DNA from 2 places in the Pseudomonas sp. CAU 1711 genome. Region 1 is predicted to be linked to the other one. Evidence: predicted binding sites of a transcription regulator. Region 1 holds the regulator's gene; the other holds the start of a gene.
What was found. The regulator sigma-54, encoded in region 1, starts transcription at its own class of promoters, with help from an activator protein. The targets are predictions, from matches to a motif close to ANTGGCATNNANNTTGCTNT.
Positions count from the first base shown of each region.

Region 1 (7,415 bases):
AGGTGGAGAACGTGATGCATGCCGGCGAGCGCCTGCCCCTGGTCGCGCGCGGCACCCCACTGCGCGAGGCGCTGCTGGAAATGACCCGCAAGGGCCTGGGCATGACCGTGATAGTCGAGGCCGACGGCAAGCTGGCCGGCATCTTCACCGACGGCGACCTGCGCCGCACCCTGGACAAGGGCATCGACGTGCGCGAGGCCAGCATCGACCAGGTGATGACCGCCCACGGCAAGACCGCCCGCGCCGAGATGCTCGCCGCCGAGGCGCTGAAAATCATGGAAGACCACAAGATCAACGCGCTGGTGGTGGTGGATGACGAGGACCGACCGATCGGCGCCCTCAACATGCACGACCTGCTGCGCGCCGGAGTGCTGTAAATGAGCGCAGACCTGTTGCAACGCGCCAAGGGCGTGAAACTGGCCATCTTCGACGTGGATGGCGTGCTGACCGACGGCAAGCTGTACTTTCTCGTCGACGGCAGCGAATTCAAGACCTTCAACACTCTGGACGGCCACGGCATCAAGATGCTGATCGGCTCCGGGGTGCGCACCGCCATCATCAGCGGGCGCAAGACTCCGGTGGTCGAGCGCCGCGCGCAGAACCTGGGCATCCAGCACCTGTACCAGGGCCGCGAGGACAAGCTGGTAGTACTGGACGAGCTGCTCGGCGAGCTGGGCCTGAACTATGAACAGGTCGCCTATCTGGGCGACGACCTGCCCGACCTGCCGGTGATCCGTCGCGTCGGCCTGGGCATGGCGGTGGCCAGCGCCGACGCCTTCGTCCGCCAGCACGCCCATGGCGTGACCGTCGCCCGCGGCGGCGAGGGTGCCGCCCGCGAGTTCTGCGAACTGATCATGCGCGCCCAGGGCACGCTCGAAGCCGCCCAGGCCGCCTACCTCTAGGAACGCCCCATGAACGGCAAACTGCGCACCTATCTATTCGGCACCCTGCTGGTGGCCCTGGTCGGCGCCCTCGGCTACTGGAACGTTCGCCCGGAAAGCTTTATGGAGAGGAAGCCCGCGACCACCGACAACGCCATCGATTTCTATGTGGTCGGCGCCCACACCCTGCAATTTCAGGAAGACGGCCAGCTGCACTACGAGATGACCGCCGAGAAGCTGGAGCACCTCAAGGCCAGCGACGCGACCCTGGTGGACAAGCCCGACCTGCAGCTCTACCGCGGCAGCCAGTACCCCTGGCATGTCCGCAGCGACAGGGGCGAAGTCGCCCCGCAAGGCAAGGAAGTCGAGCTGATCGACAACGTGCGCATCGCTCGCACCGATGCCAAGAACCGCCCTACCGTGATCACCAGCAGCCGAGTCACCGTATTCCCCGACGAGGAATATGCGCAGACCCAGCAAGCCGTTAGAATCGAGGCCGCCAATGGGGTGACCACGGCCCAGGGAATGAAAGCGTACATGAACGACGGCAAGATCCACTTGCTGTCCAAGGTAAGAGGCCAGCATGAGGTTCGTTAAAACCTTCCCCCTACTGCTCTGCCTGGGTGCCGCGCTCGGAAGCGCCAGCGCCTGGGCCCTGCCCAGCGACCGCGAGCAGCCGATCCGCGTTCAGGCCGACAGCGCCGAACTGGACGACAAGCAGGGCGTGGCCGTCTACCGCGGCGGCGTGGTGATCACCCAGGGCACCCTGAAGATCACCGGCGACACGGTGACCATCACCCAGGACGCCAACGGCGAGATCGAGGTCTTCACTTCGGTGGGCAAGCCCGCCTACTACGAGCAGAAGCCTGCCGAGGACAAGGAGGTGGTCAAGGCCTACGGCCTGACCATTCAGTACTTCGCCGCCAACGAGCGCATCGTACTGATCGACCAGGCCAAGGTGATCCAGCAGGGCAACGTCTTCGAAGGCGAGAAGATCGTCTACGACACCCAGCGCCAGATCGTCAACGCCGGCCGCGCCACGGGCAGCAACGTCTCGGTGCCGCGCCCGCGCATCGACATGATCCTGCAGCCGCGCAAGAAGAACGCCCAGCAAGAGCAGCAGCAGTAATGGCCACCCTCAAAGCCCAGCACCTGGCCAAGAGCTACAAGGGCCGCCAGGTGGTCCGCGATGTCAGCCTATCCATCGACAGCGGCCAGATCGTCGGCCTGCTCGGCCCCAACGGCGCCGGCAAGACCACCTGCTTCTACATGATCGTCGGCCTGGTCCAGGCCGATCAGGGCCGCGTGCTGATCGACAACCGCGACCTCAGCCACCAACCCATGCACGGACGTGCCCGCTCCGGCATCGGCTACCTGCCGCAGGAAGCCTCGATCTTCCGCAAGCTGTCGGTGACCGACAACATCATGGCCATCCTCGAGACCCGCAAGGACCTCGACCGCGCCGGCCGCGAGCAGGCTCTGGAAGCCCTGCTGCAGGAATTCCACATCAGCCATATCCGCGACAGCCTGGGCATGAGCCTGTCCGGCGGCGAGCGGCGCCGGGTGGAAATCGCCCGCGCCCTGGCCACCGAACCCAAGTTCATCCTGCTCGACGAACCCTTCGCCGGCGTCGACCCAATCTCGGTCGGCGACATCAAGCAGATCATCCACCACCTCAAGGCCAAGGGCATCGGCGTGCTGATCACCGATCACAACGTGCGCGAGACCCTGGACATCTGCGAGATCGCCTACATAGTCAACGATGGCCAGCTGATCGCCGAGGGCGACGCCGAGGCCATCCTGGCCAACCAGCTGGTCAAGGAAGTCTATCTGGGTCACGAATTCCGCCTGTGAGCAGCCCCGCCAGGGGCTTGCGCAAAGGACTGGAATCCTTCAAGGTCGGGCATATAATTTGCTTACTAGGGCGCCCCGGCGCCCTGCAGTGGATGGCGCCACGCGCCGGCAAGTGAACAAGGTACCCAGCCCCACACCATGAAACCGTCGCTAGTCCTCAAGATGGGCCAGCAGCTGACGATGACTCCGCAGCTGCAACAGGCCATCCGTCTACTCCAGCTCTCCACCCTGGACCTGCAACAGGAAATCCAGGAGGCCCTGGAATCCAACCCCATGCTCGAACGCCAGGAAGACGGCGAGGACTTCGACAACTCAGACCCCATGGCCGACGGCGCCGAGCAGAACACCCAGGCGCAGCAGGACAGCTCCAGCTTTCAGGACAGCACCGTCGCGGTAAACAACAGCGAGAGCGCCGAGGACGGCGAGTGGCACGACCGCATCCCCAGCGAACTGCCGGTCGACACCGCCTGGGAAGACGTCTACCAGACCAGCGCCAGCAGCCTGCCGAGCAACGACGACGACGAGTGGGACTTCACCACCCGCACCTCCGCCGGCGAGAGCCTGCAGAGCCACCTGCTGTGGCAGCTCAACCTGGTGCCGATGTCCGACAAGGACAAACTGATCGGCGTCACCCTCATCGACTGCATCAACGACCAGGGCTACCTGGAGGAGAGCATCGACGAGATAGTCGAGTCCTTCGACCCGGAACTGGAGGTCGAGGCCGACGAGGTCGAGGCCGTGCTGCACCGCCTGCAGCACTTCGAGCCGGCCGGCGTCGGCGCCCGCGACCTGCGCGAATGCCTGCTGCTGCAGCTGCGCCAGCTGCCGCCCGGCACGCCCTGGCTGGCCGAGGCCCAGCGCCTGGCCGGCGATCACCTCGATCTGCTCGGCGGCCGCGACTACGCCCAGCTGATGCGGCGCATGAAGCTCAAGGAGGACGAGCTCAAGCAGATCATCGAGCTGATCCAGAGTCTCAATCCGCGCCCGGGCTCGCAGATCGAGGCCAGCGAGCCGGAATACGTGGTGCCGGACGTCATAGTGCGCAAGCACAACGACCGCTGGCTGGTGGAGCTCAACCAGGAGGCGGTGCCGCGCCTGCGGGTCAATCCGCAGTACGCCGGCTTCGTGCGCCGCGCCGACTCCAGCGCCGACAACACCTTCATGCGTAACCAGCTGCAGGAGGCGCGCTGGTTCATCAAGAGCCTGCAGAGCCGCAACGAGACCCTGATGAAGGTCGCCACCCAGATAGTCGAGCACCAGCGCGGCTTCCTCGACTACGGCGACGAGGCCATGAAGCCGCTGGTCCTGCACGACATCGCCGAGGCGGTGGGCATGCACGAGTCGACCATCTCGCGGGTCACCACGCAGAAGTTCATGCACACCCCGCGCGGCATCTACGAACTGAAGTACTTCTTCTCCAGCCACGTCAGCACCGCCGAGGGCGGCGAATGCTCCTCCACCGCGATCCGCGCCATCATCAAGAAGCTGGTGGCCGCGGAAAACGCGAAAAAGCCGTTGAGCGACAGCAAGATCGCTGGTTTACTGGAGGCACAGGGCATTCAGGTAGCCCGCCGCACCGTCGCCAAGTACCGCGAATCCCTCGGCATAGCGCCGTCCAGCGAACGCAAGCGACTGATGTAAGCGGCCCTGAGGGGGAGACTTCTGCACCACAGCATCGAGCGCCGGATACCCTGTCGGGGGAACCACGGCCCGCAGTGCACAGCCCTCCCAGCCAACGTGTTACGGCGGCAGGCCCGATAGCCTGTCTCTTACACAAGGCAACAAGGAGATGCGTTATGCAAGTCAACATCAGTGGACATCAACTGGATGTGACCGACGCCCTGCGCGACTATGTCGGTGAAAAACTCAGCCGACTGGAGCGCCACTTCGACAGAATCACCAATGTGCAGGTCATCATGGAGGTCGAGAAGCTCAAGCAGAAGATCGAAGCCACCCTGCACATCGCCGGCGGTGAAGTGGTCGCCAACGCCGAACACGAAGACATGTACGCCGCCATCGACCTGCTGGCCGACAAACTCGACCGTCAACTGATCAAGCACAAGGAAAAGCAGCTGAACCGCCTGCAAGGCGCCACGGCTCGCTGACACCCCCCACCCCATGATTCGACTCGAAACCATTCTGACTCCCGCGCGTTCCCTGGTGAACGTGCCGGGAGGCAGCAAAAAACGCGTACTCGAACAGATCGCCAACCTGGTCGCCCGCGATCTTCCCGATCTGGACGGCCAGGACATCTTCGAAAACCTGATCGCCCGCGAGAAGCTCGGTTCCACCGGCTTCGGCAACGGCATCGCCATTCCCCACTGCCGCCTGCCCGGCTGCCAGGCGCCGATCAGCGCCGTGCTGCACCTGGACACCGCCGTGGACTTCGACGCCATCGACGGCGCCCCGGTGGACCTGCTGTTCGTCCTGCTGGTGCCGGAGGCGGCCACCGACGAACACCTGGAGCTGCTGCGGCAGATCGCCAGCATGCTCGACCGCACCGAGGTGCGCGAACGCCTGCGCCAGGCCCAGAGCAACGAGAGCCTGTACCAGGTCGTGGTCGACGTGCAGAGCGGGCACTGAGCCCAGGGGTCCCAGCCATGCGCCTGATCATCGTCAGCGGCCGCTCCGGCTCGGGTAAGAGCACCGCCCTCGACGTGCTGGAAGACAACGGCTTCTACTGCATCGACAACCTGCCGGCCAGCCTGCTGCCGGACCTGGCCGAACGCGCCCTGCTGCAGACCGAGCTGCTGCATCCGCAGGTCGCCGTGTCGGTGGACGCGCGCAACCTGCCCAGCCAGCTGCAGCGCTTCCCCGAACTGCTGGCCGAGGTGCGGGGCCGCCATATCCAGTGCGACGTGCTGTTCCTCGACGCCGACGAGGAAACCCTGCTCAAGCGCTTCTCCGAGACCCGCCGGCGCCACCCGCTGACCAACGAGAACCGCTCGCTGGCCGAGGCCATCCGCGACGAGGCCGCGCTGCTGGCGCCGATAGTCGACCTGTGCGATCTGAAGATCGACACCACCCATCTCAACCTCTACCAGCTGCGCGACAGCCTCAAGCTGCGCCTGCTCAACCAGCCGGCACCGGGCACCGCCTTCCTGGTCGAGTCCTTCGGCTTCAAGCGCGGCATGCCGGTCGACGCCGACCTGGTGTTCGACGTGCGCTGCCTGCCCAACCCCTACTGGAAGCCGGACCTGCGCGACATGTCCGGCCTGGAGGCGCCGGTGGCCAACTACCTGGCGGCGCAGCCGGACGTGGAGGAGATGTACCAGGACATCCTCGGCTACCTGAACAAATGGCTGCCGCGCTTCGCCGCCAGCAACCGTTCCTACGTGACCATCGCCATCGGCTGCACCGGCGGACACCACCGCTCGGTGTATCTGGCCAATCGCCTGGGCCAGGCCCTCAAACCCGTATTGAAGAACGTCCAGGTGCGCCACCGCGACCTCGGCTAAGGACCGCAATGCCCTCCCGCGAGATCACCATCAGCAACAAGCTCGGCCTGCACGCCCGCGCCGCCGCCAAGTTCGTCGGCGTGGCCAACGGTTTCCCCTGCCAGGTGCGGGTCGGCCGCTCGGCCGAGAGCACGGTGGACGGCAAGAGCATCATGGCGGTGATGATGCTGGCCGCCGGCAAGGGCACCAGCCTGCACCTGTTCAGCGAGGGCGAACAAGCGGACGAGGCGCTGGCGGCCCTGGTCGAGCTGATCGACAACAAGTTCGACGAGGGCGAATAAGCGGAAGCTGCAAGCTGCAAGCTGCAAGCTGCAAGCTGCAAGCTGCAAGCTGCAAGCGAATCAGCATACGCCCCATCCCGCGACCCGCTGATACTTGCAGCTTATGGCTTGTAGCTTGCCGCTGCCGCCCTAGCTGCCGGCCACCGTCATGCGCTCGATCAGCACCGAGCCGCTGCGGATATTGCCGCGCAGCTCTAGGTCGCTGCCCACCGCGACTATCTGGCGGAACATGTCCCTGAGGTTGCCGGCGATGGTGACCTCCTGCACGGGGAACTGGATCTCGCCGTTTTCCACCCAGAAGCCGGCGGCGCCGCGCGAATAATCGCCGGTGACCAGGTTGAGCCCCTGACCCATCAGCTCGGTGACCAGCAGGCCCCGGCCCATGCGGCGGATCAGCGCCTGGCGATCCTCGTCGCCGTGGCTGACGAACAGGTTGTGCACCCCGCCGGCGTTGGCGGTGCTGGGCAGGCCCAGCTTGCGCCCGGAATAGCTGCCGAGGATGTAGGACACCAGCTCGCCACCGGCGACGAAAGGCTTGGCCCGGGTGGCCAGGCCGTCGCCATCGAAGGCGGCACTGCCCATGGCGCGCGGGATGTGCGGGCGCTCGTCGAGGGTCAGCCACTCGGGGAACAGGCGCTGGCCCAGCGCGCCCTCGAGGAACGAGGAGTGGCGATACAGGTTGCCGCCGGAAATCGCCGCGAGGAAATGGCCGAACAACCCGGTGGCCAGCTCCGCGGCGAACAGCACCGGCACCTCGCAGGTCGCCACCGGCCGGGCGCCCAGGCGCGCCACCGTGCGTTCGGCGGCCAGGCGGCCGATCAGCGCCGGCTCGGCCAGCAGCTCGCCCTGGCGATTGACGTCGTACCAGTAGTCGCGCTGCATCTGCCCGGCGTTCTCGGCGATCATCACGCAGCTCAGGCTGTGCCGGCTGCTGGCGTAAC
Region 1 is NZ_JBDQQT010000001.1:349,276-356,690, reverse strand. Features, by position in the region: gene AAFN46_RS01545 (KpsF/GutQ family sugar-phosphate isomerase) at 1-377, shown strand, start outside; gene AAFN46_RS01540 (HAD family hydrolase) at 378-902, shown strand; gene lptC (LPS export ABC transporter periplasmic protein LptC) at 912-1,478, shown strand; gene lptA (lipopolysaccharide transport periplasmic protein LptA) at 1,465-2,010, shown strand; gene lptB (LPS export ABC transporter ATP-binding protein) at 2,010-2,735, shown strand; gene AAFN46_RS01520 (RNA polymerase factor sigma-54) at 2,874-4,376, shown strand; gene raiA (ribosome-associated translation inhibitor RaiA) at 4,532-4,840, shown strand; gene ptsN (PTS IIA-like nitrogen regulatory protein PtsN) at 4,854-5,318, shown strand; gene rapZ (RNase adapter RapZ) at 5,336-6,193, shown strand; gene AAFN46_RS01500 (HPr family phosphocarrier protein) at 6,202-6,474, shown strand; gene pmbA (metalloprotease PmbA) at 6,604-7,415, opposite strand, start outside.

Region 2 (7,415 bases), on a different contig from region 1:
GAAAGCAGATGGCGGCGATCAGGCCGATCTGCACGCCGGTGCCGACCGGCAGGCCGAACAGATGGTGCAGGCCGCTGTTGATCTGCAGCACGCCGTAGCCCAGCGAGGTGGCCACGCCGAACACCGTGCCGATGATGGCGAAGGTATCCACCGCGTGGCCGATGGGGCCGTGGATGCGCTCGCCGATCAGCGGGTAGAGCGCCGAGCGCAGGGTCAGCGGCAGGTTATGGCGGAAGCAGAAGAACGCCAGGATCAGCGCGACTATGGCGTAGATCGCCCAGGCGTGCAGGCCCCAGTGGAAGAAGGTCAGCTTCATCGCCTCGCGTGCGGCCTGCACGGTGCCGGCCTCGCCCACCGGCGGCGCGGTGAAGTGCATCAGCGGCTCGGCCACGCCGAAGAACATCAGGCCGATGCCCATGCCGGCGGAGAACAGCATGGCGAACCAGGTGGCGTTGCGGTATTCGGGCTGGCTGTGGTCGGGGCCTAGCTTGAGGTCGCCGTAGCGGCTGACGGCGAGGAACACGCAGCAGATCAGGATCAGCGCGACGGTGAGGACGTAGAACCAGCTGGCCTTGTCGACTATCCAGCTCTGCAGCTGGGCGAACTGGCTCTGCGCATGCTCGGGCAGCAGCACGCTGTAGAGCACCAGGGCGAGGATGAGAAAGGCGGAGCCGAAGAATACCGGCCGATTGATTGAAGACGTCTGTGCCTCCATTGAGCTAGCTCTCCTTATGATCGGATGGGCCGCCAAGGGCGGAAGGCTAGCCATTCTAGCACAGGGTGATAGTTTCACTCTCTTGAATCACTGCATTCGATAATTTTGCCGGATTGACCGCTTCAGCTTTCGCCGCTCGGCCGATACTGCAGGGCCTCGGCCAGATGCGCGCGCTGGATGTCGTCGCGTTCTTCCAGGTCGGCCAGGGTGCGTGCCACCTTGAGCAAGCGGTGGGCGGCGCGCAGCGACAGCTTGAGGCGTTCGCAGGCCTGTTCCAGCCAGAGCCGGTCGGCCTCGCCCAGCCGGCAGTGACGGCGCAGGCCCGGCAGGTCGAGCAGGGCGTTGGCGCAGCCCTGGCGCTGGAGCTGACGCTGACGGGCGCGGGCCACCTGGGTGGCCGCCTGGGCGCTGCTCTCGCCGCCCTGGGGGGCGGCCAGCAGGCTGGTGCTTTCCCGCGCCACCGTCAGGTGCAGGTCGATGCGGTCGAGCAGCGGCCCGGACAGCTTGGCGCGGTAGCGCTGCACCTGTTCCGGGGTGCAGCGGCAGCGCCCACCGGGGTCGCCCAGGTAACCGCAGGGGCAGGGATTCATCGCCGCCACCAGCTGGAAGCGCGCCGGGAAGCGCACCTTGTCGCGCGCGCGGGCAATCACTATCTGGCCCGACTCCAGCGGCTCGCGCAGCACCTCCAAGACCTTGCGGTCGAACTCCGGCAGCTCGTCGAGAAACAGCACGCCCATATGCGCCAGGCTGATCTCGCCCGGCTGCGGGCGACTGCCGCCGCCGACCAGCGCCGGGCCGGATGCACTGTGATGGGGCTGGCGGAAGGGGCGCTGCGGCCAGGCGGCCAGTGGCGCCTGGCTGGCCACCGAGTGGATGGCCGCCACTTCCAGCGCCTCGTCCTCGGACAGTGGCGGCAGCAGGCCGGGCAGGCGGCTGGCCAGCAGGGTCTTGCCGGTGCCGGGCGGGCCCGAGAACAGCAGGTTGTGGCCGCCGCTGGCGGCGATCAGCAGGGCGCGCTTGGCCGCTAGCTGGCCCTGCACCTCGGCCAGATCGGGGTAGCTCGCGGCCTGCAGCAGCAGGCCGCTGGCCTGGTAGGGCGCCAGCACGGCCTGGCCGTTGAGGTGGGCGGCGACCTGCAGCAGGTGTTCGGCGGCCAGCACCGTCAGGCCCGAGGCCAGGCTGGCCTCCTCGGCATTGGCGCGCGGCACCAGAAGGGTGCGCCCGGCGGCGCGCGCGGCCAGGGCCGCCGGCAGCACGCCTTGCACCGGGCGCAACTCGCCGGATAGGGCCAGCTCGCCCAGGCACTCCAGCCGCTTCAGGCCCTCGGCCGGGACCTGGCCGCTGGCGGCCAGCACACCGAGGGCGATGGCCAGGTCGAAGCGCCCGCCGTCCTTGGGCAGATCGGCGGGTGCCAGGTTGAGGGTGATGCGCCTGGGCGGGAAATCGAAGCCGGCGTTCTGGATGGCGCTGCGCACGCGGTCCTTGCTCTCCTTGACCGCGGCCTCCGGCAGGCCGACCAGGGTCAGCGCCGGCAGGCCGTTGGCCAGGTGCGCCTCGACTGTGACCGCCGGTGCCTCGACGCCGACCTGGGCACGGCTGTGGACTATGGCCAGGGACATGGATCGCTCCTTGATCGCATGCCCGCCGAGGGCTTATTCGGCGGGTGGTTTCTGTTGCGCCTCCAGCGCCGCCAACTTGGCTTCGAGGGCCTCCAGGCGGGCGCGGGTACGGGCCAGCACGGCCATCTGGCTGTCGAACTCCTCGCGGCTGACCAGGTCCAGCTTGGTGAAGGCGCTCTGCAGCAGGGCCTTGAACTGGGCCTCGAACTCACTGCGCGGCAACGGGGTATCGCCGCTGAACAGGCGGGCGGCGTGGCCGGCGAGGGTGTCGAGCAGAGCTTTGGGCGGCAGCATGGGGGCTTTCCAGTGGCAAACGGCGCTCAGTGTAGCACGCAGGCCGCGCCGCCCGTGGCGCCCACGGCGATGCACAAATTTCGCTCACTGCCGCAGGCCGTCGCGCACCATTGTTGTGCAGTGACCGCCTGGTCGACCGCTCTCGCACTCCGACCCGGCCGGCTAAGCCTCTGAAAAAGTGGCTTTTTGGCATAGCTGGCAAGGATTCTGCTTAACAGCCTATGACGCGTGCACCGATGCAGTACCGGTGCGCAGCCGAGGCGGGGGAGTGTCTCGGTGAATGCGGTTGGTAGACGCCAGGCCCGGTGGCCGGCGCGTTTCAAAAGCCAGGCACTGCGCTTAGACTTGAGCCGGGTTCGTTTTCCTGGGGCGAGTCCACCAATACGGGAGAGAGTTTCATGAAGCTAGTCACTGCCATCATCAAGCCGTTCAAGCTGGACGATGTGCGCGAATCGCTGTCCGAGATCGGCGTGCAGGGCATCACCGTCACCGAAGTCAAAGGCTTCGGCCGGCAGAAGGGTCACACCGAGCTGTACCGCGGCGCCGAGTACGTCGTCGACTTCCTGCCCAAGGTGAAGATCGACGTGGCCATCGCCGACGATCAACTGGATCGCGTGATCGAAGCCATCACCAAGGCTGCCAACACCGGCAAGATCGGTGACGGCAAGATCTTCGTGGTCAACCTGGAACAGGCCATCCGCATCCGTACCGGCGAAACCGGCACCGACGCAGTTTAAGCCTCAGAACCCACACGCCCCAGGAGAATAAACATGACTCTGCGAAAATTCGCAGGGCTAGGAGCCCTTTTGTCTCTGCTTATGCCGGGCCTGGCATTCGCCGAGGAAGCGACGCTGAACAGCGGCGACACCGCCTGGATGCTCACTGCCACCGCGCTGGTGCTGTTCATGACCATCCCCGGCCTGGCCCTGTTCTACAGCGGCATGGTGCGTTCCAAGAACGTGCTGTCGGTGATGATGCAGTGCTTCGCCATCACCGGCCTGATCAGCATCCTCTGGGTGATCTACGGCTACAGCCTGGCCTTCGACACCACCGGCATGGAGCAGGGGGTCACCAACTTCAACTCCTTCGTCGGCGGCCTGAACAAGGCCTTCCTCAGCGGCCTGACCGTCGATAGCCTGGTCGGCGCCTTCCCGGAGAGCGTGTTCATCGTCTTCCAGATGACCTTCGCCATCATCACTCCGGCGCTGATCGTCGGCGCCTTCGCCGAGCGCATGAAGTTCTCCGCCATGCTGATCTTCATGGGCGTGTGGTTCACCCTGGTCTACGCGCCGATCTGCCACATGGTCTGGTCCGGCGACGGCGCCTTCCTCTGGGATGCCGGCGTGCTCGACTTCGCCGGTGGCACCGTGGTGCACATCAACGCCGGTATCGCCGGCCTGGTGGCCTGTCTGGTGCTGGGCAAGCGCAAGGGCTTCCCGACCACCGCCATGGCGCCGCACAACCTCGGCTACACCCTGGTCGGCGCGGCCATGCTGTGGGTCGGCTGGTTCGGCTTCAACGCAGGTTCCGCCATCGCCGCCAACGGCACCGCCGGCATGGCCATGCTGGTGACCCAGATCGCCACCGCCGCCGCCGCCCTGGGCTGGATGTTCGCCGAGTGGATCACCCATGGTAAGCCGAGCGCCCTGGGCATCGCCTCCGGCGTGGTCGCCGGTCTGGTCGCCATCACCCCGGCCGCCGGCACCGCCGGCCCGATGGGCGCCCTGGTGATCGGCCTGGCCGCCGGCGTGATCTGCTTCTTCTGCGCCACCAGCCTCAAGCGCAAGCTGGGCTACGACGACTCGCTGGACGCCTTCGGCGTGCACGGCATCGGCGGCATCGTCGGCGCCATCCTCACCGGCGTGTTCGCCGCACCCGCCCTGGGCGGCTTCGGCAGCGTCGAGGACATCAGCGCCCAGGTGCTGGTACAGATCGAGGGTGTTGCCATCACCGTGCTGTACACCGCCGTCGTCACCTTCGTGATCCTCAAGGTCCTGGACCTGGTCATGGGCCTGCGCGTCAGCGAGGAGACCGAGACCGTCGGCCTCGACCTCGCCGAGCACAACGAGCGCGGCTACAACCTGTAAGGCCGCTGCGGGGCGCCCTGCGCGCCCCGTACTCCTGGGTACACAGCAGAGGTAAACCATGGACAACACAGCATTGACTGCGCTGCAGTACGGCTTCGACACCTTCTATTTCCTGATGTGCGGTGCGCTGGTGATGTGGATGGCGGCAGGCTTCGCCATGCTCGAATCCGGCCTGGTGCGCGCCAAGAACACCACCGAGATCCTCACCAAGAACATCGCGCTCTATGCGGTGGCCAGCGTGATGTACATGCTGATCGGCTACCACATCATGTACTCCAGCCCGGAAGGCGGCATCCTGCCGAGCCTGGGCTTCCTGCTGGGCGACGAGAACGCCGTCGAGGCGGTCACCGCCGGCGGTGACGATGCGCCCTACTACTCGGCCCGTTCCGACTTCTTCTTCCAGGTGGTGTTCGCCGCCACCTGCATGTCGATCGTCTCCGGCGCCGTGGCCGAGCGCATGAAGCTGTGGGCCTTCCTCACCTTCGCGGTGGTGATGACCGGTTTCATCTACCCGATCCAGGGCTTCTGGAAGTGGGGCTCGGGCTTCCTCAACACGGCCGGCTTCCTCGACTTCGCCGGCTCCGGCGTGGTGCACATGGCCGGTGCCGCCGCCGCCCTGGCCGGTGTCCTGCTGCTCGGCGCGCGCAAGGGCAAGTACGGCGCCAACGGCCAGATCAACGCCATTCCGGGCGCCAACCTGCCGCTGGCCACCCTCGGCACCTTCATCCTGTGGATGGGCTGGTTCGGTTTCAACGGCGGCTCGCAGCTGAAGATGAGCACCATCGAGGACGCCAACGCGGTGGCCAACGTGTTCGTCAACACCAACATGGCCGCCGCCGGCGGCCTGATCGTCGCCCTGGTGGTGGCGCGCATCCTGTTCGGCAAGGCCGACCTGACCATGGCCCTCAACGGCGCCCTGGCCGGCCTGGTGGCGATCACCGCCGAGCCGCTGACCCCGACCGCGCTGCAGGCCACCCTGATCGGTGCCGTCGGCGGCGTGCTGGTGGTGTTCGCCATCGTCGGCCTGGACAAGCTGAAGCTCGACGACCCGGTCGGCGCCATCTCGGTGCACGGCGTGGTCGGCATCTGGGGCCTGCTGGCAGTGTGCCTGACCAACGGCGACGCCTCGCTGGGCGCCCAGCTGCTCGGCATCGGCTCGATCTTCGCCTTCGTCTTCATCAGCAGCCTGGTGGTGTGGAGCATCATCAAGCTGGCGATCGGCCTGCGGGTCAGCGAGGAAGAAGAATACGAGGGCGTGGACATCGCCGAATGCGGCATGGAAGCCTACCCGGAATTCACCAACAAGAAATAAAGTTACAGCTACTTTGAAGGGCGCCTGCGGGCGCCCTTTGTTTTTTCCGCGGCCGCGCTAGAATGCGCGCCCAACGGATGCGGTGGGCTGCTGCGATGTGGCAACAACGGCTGATTACCCTGAATGCGCGGGCGCGAGGTTTCCACCTGGTGACCGACGAGCTGGTGGCGGCGCTGCCGGAGCTGGTCGGCTACAGGGTTGGCGTGCTGCACCTCTGGCTGCAGCACACCTCGGCCTCGCTGACCGTCAACGAGAATGCCGACGGCGCGGTGCGGCGTGACTTCGAGCGCTTCTTCAACCGTCTGGTGCCCCAGGGCGAGAGCGGCTATGAGCACGACTACGAGGGGCCGGACGACCTGCCGGCGCATTTCAAGGCCAGCCTGCTGGGCTGCCAGCTGAGCCTGCCGATCGGCGAGGGGCGCCTGGCCCTGGGCACCTGGCAGGGCATCTACCTCGGCGAGCACCGCGATCGAGGTGGTCCGCGCCGGGTGCTGGCGACGCTGTACGGCGAGCCGCACTGAGAGCGAAGAATTTTTCCCGGCGGCATTTTTGCAATGCGTGCCGCTGGTCTATAAGTAACCTGCTTTGCGCAAGTCATGAGGTAGAACATGAGCGACGAAGAACTGGAACAGGACGATCTGGAAGGCACCGACGAGGACGACGGCGAGGAGCTGGAAGCGGCCGATAGCGGCGACGACGGCGACGATGACGGCGGCAGCGACGCCGGCGAATCCGGCGGCAAGCCGAGCAAGAAGCCCAAGGCCGAGGAGGTCGAGGAGCTGCCCAGCGTCGAGGCCAAGCAGAAGGAGCGCGATGCCCTGGCCAAGGCCATGGAGGAGTTCCTCTCGCGTGGCGGCAAGGTCCAGGAGATCGAGCCCAACGTGGTGGCCGACCCGCCCAAGAAGCCGGACAGCAAGTACGGCAGCCGTCCCATCTGAGACGGCCGTCGCCAACCGCTCCTCAAGCCCCGCGTCGCGGGGCTTTTCGTTTCAGCGCACCTGCGGCGTGGTCAGCTTGTCCAGCAGCGCCAGCTGCGCGTTGCGCGGGTTGGCATTGCCGGATGGGCTGGTGCGCAGATAGCGCCCGTCCGCCTGCAGCACCCAGGCCTGGGTGTTGTCGGCGAGGTAGCTCTCCAGCTCCTTCTTGACCCGCCCGATCAGCTTCTTGCCCTCCATCGGGAAGCAGGTCTCCACCCGCTTGTCGAGGTTGCGCTCCATCCAGTCGGCGCTGGAGAGGAACAGCTGCTCCTCGCCGCCGTTGCCGAAGTAGTAGATACGGCTGTGCTCGAGGAAACGGCCGACGATGGAACGCACCTGGATATTGTGCGACACCCCCGGCACGCCCGGACGCAGGCAGCACATGCCGCGCACCACCAGATCGATGCGCAC
Region 2 is NZ_JBDQQT010000013.1:19,161-26,575, reverse strand. Features, by position in the region: gene betT (choline BCCT transporter BetT) at 1-715, opposite strand, end outside; gene AAFN46_RS15380 (YifB family Mg chelatase-like AAA ATPase) at 838-2,334, opposite strand; gene AAFN46_RS15375 (accessory factor UbiK family protein) at 2,368-2,628, opposite strand; gene glnK (P-II family nitrogen regulator) at 3,027-3,365, shown strand; gene AAFN46_RS15365 (ammonium transporter) at 3,399-4,715, shown strand; gene AAFN46_RS15360 (ammonium transporter) at 4,774-6,027, shown strand; gene AAFN46_RS15355 (secondary thiamine-phosphate synthase enzyme YjbQ) at 6,123-6,548, shown strand; gene sutA (transcriptional regulator SutA) at 6,636-6,965, shown strand; gene ppk1 (polyphosphate kinase 1) at 7,017-7,415, opposite strand, start outside.
Region 2: glnK (P-II family nitrogen regulator) is a predicted target of sigma-54. The motif match lies at 2,823-2,842, and genes of this name have one in related genera.